Regions from separate parts of the Agrobacterium sp. 20P9.1.2 genome, predicted to be linked through region 3. Evidence: predicted binding sites of a transcription regulator. Region 3 holds the regulator's gene; each other region holds the start of a gene.

Region 1 (2,271 bases), 520 kb from region 3:
GATGCCGTGCATGATGACGGTGCTTGGCACATCCATATAGGAAGCCGTCTTTGCGCTGGTCGCGATGATCGCATCCATGCGGGAAATCAGGAATTTCGTCCAGCCGCTGTGTTTGCGCTGCGAGGCGGAGGTGAAGACGATCTTCAGCTTCATGCGCAGTATATCGCGCATGATGATGGCGGGCAACATTTCAATATTGCGGCGCGCGTGCCAGACGCGCGGCTTCTTATCCGGACCCAATTGCCATAGCCGCCACAGGTCTCGAAAGCGGACATGTGGCAGGCTTTGCGGCAAACCCGGCCCTATAACGGCAACCTTTTGCCCAAGCCGATTTTGCACCGGCACGAGCTGGATGATGGTGGATGTCACGCCGGAGAGCCTGCGCTTGAAATTCGGCGCAAGCACCCGGACATCAGCCAAGTCGATATAGGGCAAAATCGGGATCTCGTGAGAGAGGCGCTGGCAATCAGCCCCAGTTGATGGAGAGGATTTCGTAGCCGCGCGAACCGCCGGGGGCATTCACTTCAATGCTGTCACCAACTTCCTTGCCGATCAGCGCGCGCGCGATGGGCGAGGAGATGGAAATGCGGCCCTGCTTGACGTCGGCTTCCTGGTCGCCAACGATCTGGTAGGTCTTCTGTTCGTTGGAATCTTCGTCCACAAGCTTGATGGTGGCACCGAACTTGATGGTCGTGCCGGACATTTTCGACAGGTCGATGACTTCCGCACGTGCGGTCAGGTCTTCCAGCTCGGCAACGCGGCCTTCATTGTGACTCTGCGCTTCCTTGGCGGCATGGTACTCGGCATTTTCAGACAGGTCGCCATGGGCGCGCGCTTCTGCAATAGCCTCGATGATGCGTGGGCGCTCTTCCTGCTGGCGCCAGCGAAGTTCTTCCTGCAGCTTGACGAATCCGCCCTGAGTCATCGGTACTTTTTCTACCATTTTTTCTTCCTTCGCATTCTAACCGCGGTACCCGCAGACACAAAAAGAAACAGGTTCCGGAGCAAAACTACGGAACCAGTCAAAATCACAATTCGGCAGACTATATCAGAAGACCGCCGCCAATTGCCAGCAAATTTGAGACTGCCCATTTTCAGGAGACTGGAACTTGATCTTAGCCAAGGATTGACAGTTTACGCAAGAACATATAGTGAACGTACCTATGAAAAAGTCAATAAAAGAGCGGTTGGCGGTCCTTTCCGATGCGGCGAAGTATGATGCGTCCTGCGCCTCCAGTGGCACGACGAAGCGTAACTCGTCCGCATCGGGAGGGCTGGGGTCGACGGAAGGTTCGGGCATTTGCCACGCCTATGCGCCGGATGGCCGGTGTATTTCGCTTTTGAAGATTTTGCTCACCAACTTCTGCATTTATGACTGTGCCTACTGCATCAACCGTTCCTCCAGCAATGTGGAGCGGGCGCGCTTTACGGTGGAAGAGGTGGTTTGGCTGACGCTGGAATTTTACCGGCGCAATTATATCGAGGGTCTGTTTCTGTCGTCCGGTATCATTCGCTCGTCGGATCATACGATGGAAGAACTGGTTCGGGTGGCGAGGGAGTTGCGCGTCACCCACGGCTTCCGGGGCTATATCCACCTCAAATCCATTCCCGAAGCTTCGGCGCGGCTGGTGGAAGAGGCGGGGCTTTATGCGGACCGCCTGTCGATTAACATCGAGTTGCCGACGGATAGCGGCATCGGCCAGTTTGCGCCGGAAAAGCAGCCGGGAAACATTCGCAAGTCCATGGCTGATATTCGTCTGAAGATCGAGGAGGCGGGTGAGCCGACGGTTCAGACGAAGCGGGTCAGAAAGTTTGCGCCTGCCGGCCAAAGCACGCAGATGATCGTGGGTGCGGATGGCGCCAATGACAGCACCATACTCAACACCAGCGCGCGCCTTTATGGCAGCTATGGTCTGCGGCGCGTCTATTATTCCGCTTTCAGCCCTATTCCTGATTCGTCCAAAAACCTGCCGCTGATCAAGCCGCCTTTGATGCGGGAGCATCGGCTCTATCAGGCCGATTGGCTCTACCGGTTTTATGGCTTCGATATTTCCGAAATTGCCTCCACCCAGAAAGATGGCATGCTGGATCTGGATATCGATCCGAAGCTGGCTTGGGCGCTGGCAAATCGGCAGAGCTTTCCTGTCGATGTGAACAAGGCGGAGCGTGAGACGTTGCTGCGGGTTCCGGGGTTCGGCACGAAAACGGTCAATTCCATCCTGTCATCGCGCCGGTTCAGGCAGTTGCGGCTAGAAGATTTGGCTCGCTTCG
Region 2 (2,271 bases), 170 kb from region 3:
ATCGGCGGACGTCGAAACAGTGCGCGGCCTTTGTGCCTGCCTCGATTTCGGGTTTGCGATTATCGGCATGATCGCCCTCGCTACGCCCGATCCCGGCGAGGATCGGGTAAAGCGCCTGATCGAGGAGCTGCAAGCGCTCGTTGACCTGAAGAACGATGCCGTTGCGCCCTATCAGCGCCCCGAATAGCTATCCGCACGCCGCACGTTTCCGCTGGCCTGTCAGGGTGGCACCACTGATTTGCCCAACATTCGGAATTGGTTGGTTAAGTGACCGGCAGGTTGTGTGCCGGAAGCCGTCATACAGTTGGGTCCTGAAGAATGGCCGCTTTGTCCCAAACACTGCCGGTCCCACTTCAACCGGAGCGATGACTGCTTTCAGGAAGTCGGCGGCAAAACCTGTATGACCTAGATGAAGGCGCGAAGCGGCTGCTTCGTCCGGCCATCAATGACCGCTTTGGGACGGTGCTTTCTTCCACTCCGCGCCACCAGCGGACATAAGAAAAGTACGCTAGGCCATTCTGATCGCTGAAAACTTTGTAATTGCGCTTGGTGCCATGGCACCGTTACGGTTGTCGGACGGGATGTCTGCGGACACTTCGATCTCACCTTCGAGAGAGGCATCGCCGCGCACCGCACCACTTTTCGAGACATCGCCACCAGATGCAACTGACCCTGAGGTGTTCTCCGCGGTGGCTGACTGAATAAAGATGTCCGGACGCGAAATGCCGTGCTGCTGGACGAGGTGCTCCACCGCTAGATTGGCGGCAGAGCGTGTATCAAATGTCGCTCGGATTGTGTTGGTGCTGTCGTCAGCCACTATTTCCACCTCCCAATTGCTCATTTTCACAGACCTCAACGCCTTGGCTCATGGTAAGTTCGAACCAACGGCTCTCAGGGTGAATGATTGTTTAGAGATATGAACAATGACCTTCCAAATTATCCAGCGACAATATATGTTCCGCATTTGTTCATAACGCTTCCCTTCCACTTTCTGCATCAAGCGAGCTCCTATGGCAGTTGCCTACCTCGAAAAACTGAACGAGCAGCAGCGCAAGGCCGTCGAGCATGGCGTTGGGCTGGCTGAGGGCAACACGGCAGGGCCTCTGTTGATCATTGCTGGTGCAGGCTCCGGCAAGACGAACACGCTCGCACACCGGGTGGCACATCTCATCGTCAATGGTGCGGACCCGCGCCGCATTCTCCTGATGACCTTTTCGCGCAGAGCCGCCTCGGAAATGGCCCGCCGCGTCGAGCGCATCTGCCGCAATGTGCTGGGTGCCAATGCCGGTGTCCTGACAGACGCCCTTGTCTGGTCCGGTACATTCCACGGTATCGGTGCGAGACTGCTGCGGATGTATGCCGAGCAGATCGGTCTCAACCTGGACTTCACAATCCACGACCGGGAAGACAGCGCTGATCTGATGAACCTCGTGCGGCACGAACTCGGATTTTCCAAAACAGAAAGCCGCTTTCCGACCAAGGGCACCTGTCTTGCGATCTATTCACGCGCAGTCAACTCGGAGACGCCGCTGAACGAGATCCTGCGCCAGCATTATCCATGGGTCGCCACATGGGAAGAACAATTTAAGGAATTGTTCGGAGCTTATGTCGAGGCCAAGCAGGCGCAGAACGTGCTCGATTACGATGACCTTCTGCTCTACTGGGCGCAGATGGTCAGCGATCCCGATCTCGCCGACGATATCGGCAATCGCTTCGACCATGTCATGGTCGACGAGTATCAAGATACCAACAAACTCCAGTCGTCTGTCCTGATGGCGCTCAAGCCCGGCGGGCGTGGCCTGACCGTCGTCGGCGACGATGCCCAGTCGATCTATTCGTTCCGGGCAGCGACCGTTCGCAACATTCTCGACTTTCCAACATCTTTCAGCCCTGCCGCCGATGTCATCACACTCGATCGCAATTACCGCTCGACCCAGCCCATTCTGGCGGCAGCCAATGGCGTGATCGAATTGGCGCGCGAGCGTTTCACCAAAAACCTGTGGACCGAACGGGAGTCGCTCGAGCGACCCAAACTCGTGACCGTCAAGGACGAGACCGAACAGGCCAATTTCATTGTCGAGCAAGTTCTGTCCAATCGTGAGACTGGCATGACGCTGAAACAACAGGCGGTCTTGTTCCGGACGTCCAGTCACAGCGGTACGCTCGAAGTCGAACTCACCCGTCGCAATATCCCCTTCGTCAAGTTCGGTGGCCTGAAGTTTCTCGACAGCGCCCACGTGAAGGACATGCTGGCCGTGCTGCGCTTCGCCC
Region 3 (2,271 bases):
TACTGCCGTAAATGCGTCTCCCGCCAGGAACGGGCCGCCGAAAGATGTTAGACCTTCCTGCCAAAGTGCGTCGATGCGGGAAATGTCTTTCTTCAGCGCCTCGCCAACCTCGCTAGGTTGAATGCGAAGGCCGACATTCATCGGATGTTCGTTGCGCAATGTCTGAAAGCCGGAGTGCATTTCAGCCGCCGCAGAACGCGACCATGCTCGTGCCTTTGCCTCACCAGCCCAAACGCCACCGTGACGTTCCGCCAGATATTCGATGATCGATAGCGAATCCCATACGGTCAGGTCGTTCTCCACAAGGCAGGGCACCTTGGCCGTCGGAGAAAAAGTTGCGAAATCCTCGGCCGAATTACCGAAGGGCGTCAGCTTTTCGCTGAATGCAATATCGAGTGTCCGCATCAACACCCATGGCCGCAGGGACCAGGAGGAATAGTTCTTGTTGGCAATATAAAGCTCGTACATCTCATATCCCTCGGTTGCAGCACCGTGTTAGCGCGGGAAATTTCGTCGATACAGATGGTTTGCGCGATGGTGGTCTTCAAATTATTTGATGTTTTAGTCGTGTGCCCATGTGGTGACATTAGAAACAGAGGGATCGCAGTCTGAAGCTTCCATTCCGCAACTCAAACTCAGGCAGCGCTTCATACAAAACGTCATCCTAAAAATCATTCATAGACACTCACAAAAACGAGTGATTCGAAAATAGTAAGCCGACTAACCACTTTTGGATATCTGCGCTTACTGTGAGCGCAAATTTCCCCCTGACATGCATGTAATGTGCACTTGTTCGTCATTCGGACCAACGTGCAACTTTGGCTCTAAGACCTCGCGACGTGCCAATCAAAACCAAAAATATTGCGCGCGGGCAGACCTAAAAATCCACCCGCGAAGCTATAGGCAGGAGCAGTTAATGATAGCGGCGGATCAGGCCGACCAGCTTGCCCTGGATCTTCACCCGGTCCGGTCCGAAGATGCGGGTCTCGTATGCAGGGTTTGCGGCTTCGAGCGCGATAGAGGCACCCTTGCGGCGGAAACGCTTCAGTGTTGCTTCTTCGTCATCCACCAGTGCAACGACGATATCGCCCGGATTTGCGGTACTTCCGTCACGAATAATGACCGTATCGCCATCGAAAATACCGGCTTCGATCATCGAATCGCCTTTGACCTCAAGCGCGTAATGCTCGCCCGAACCGATCATATCCATCGGCACCACCACATCATGGGTGTTGTTCTGGATCGCCGAAATCGGCACACCTGCTGCGATTCGACCCATGACGGGGACGCTGACGGAGTTGACGTCGCGGCTGTTCGAGGGGGCAGGTGCGGGCGGTGGCTCCACAGCCTTCAGCTTGCCAAGGCTGCCTTCGATGACGCTTGGTGAAAAGCCGCGTTGGGGCTTGTTGGCGGGCGAATAGGACTCGGGAAGCTTGATGACTTCAAGTGCGCGCGCCCTGTTCGGTAGCCGGCGAATAAACCCGCGCTCCTCAAGCGCTGTAATCAACCGGTGAATGCCGGATTTGGAGGCAAGATCGAGTGCATCCTTCATTTCATCGAAGGATGGCGGCACGCCAGACTCTTTCATTCTTTCATGAATGAACAGAAGCAATTCCTGCTGTTTGCGCGTGAGCATGAAGAAACACCCTTGGAAATTCGAGGCGAAGATTCGCGAAACAAATACAGAACGAACACTATCTGTTCCATATGTGTTCTGCAATCCCTTAAAATTCCGTGAAATTCATTTAAGCATCTGTTGATGAGCGAAATCAGCATCATCGACGCGTCTCATGCGGTCGTAGTGCAGTGACTCGCGGGCATCTTGCTGATAAGTGCGAGGCCAGTACGAGATTTAAGGGTAACTCACCGGCGTTTGCCTCTAAAAGATGCCCTGCTGATTCCGAGGATAGATGATGAGTGTGACGAACAATCTGAAAGTCGTGGTGGGGCAGGGCTCCAAGGCGGTTTCCTTCTCCAACACCGAACGTTTCTCGCTGATTGCCGGGCCGTGCCAGATGGAGAGCCGCGACCATGCCTTCATGATTGCCGAGACCATGGCGGAGCTGTGCGGCAAGCTGGGTATCGGTCTTGTCTACAAGTCGTCTTTCGATAAGGCCAACCGCACGTCCCTGTCGGGCCAACGCGGCATTGGCATCGATAAGGCGCTGGAGATTTTTGCTGAACTCAAGGAGCAGTTCGGATTTCCGGTGCTGACGGATATTCACACGGAAGAGCAGTGCGCAATCATGTCACCGGTTGTCGACATCCTGC

What was found. The regulator LexA, encoded in region 3, represses DNA repair genes until DNA is damaged. The targets are predictions, from matches to a motif close to TGTTCNNNNTGTGTTCNG.
Region 1: the regulator LexA is predicted to act here: its motif matches at 1,141-1,158, upstream of AC27VJ_RS12635 (putative DNA modification/repair radical SAM protein).
Region 2: the regulator LexA is predicted to act here: its motif matches at 955-972, upstream of AC27VJ_RS10995 (ATP-dependent helicase).

What each region holds. Positions count from the first base shown of each region.
Region 1 is NZ_JBYOKI010000003.1:691,053-693,323, reverse strand. It holds gene AC27VJ_RS12645 (glycosyltransferase family 4 protein) at 1-435, opposite strand, end outside; gene greA (transcription elongation factor GreA) at 467-943, opposite strand; gene AC27VJ_RS12635 (putative DNA modification/repair radical SAM protein) at 1,164-2,271, shown strand, end outside.
Region 2 is NZ_JBYOKI010000003.1:348,449-350,719, forward strand. It holds gene AC27VJ_RS10985 (hypothetical protein) at 1-187, shown strand, start outside; gene AC27VJ_RS10990 (hypothetical protein) at 509-817, opposite strand; gene AC27VJ_RS10995 (ATP-dependent helicase) at 1,011-2,271, shown strand, end outside.
Region 3 is NZ_JBYOKI010000003.1:175,514-177,784, reverse strand. It holds gene AC27VJ_RS10245 (glutathione S-transferase family protein) at 1-468, opposite strand, end outside; gene lexA (transcriptional repressor LexA) at 914-1,636, opposite strand; gene kdsA (3-deoxy-8-phosphooctulonate synthase) at 1,914-2,271, shown strand, end outside.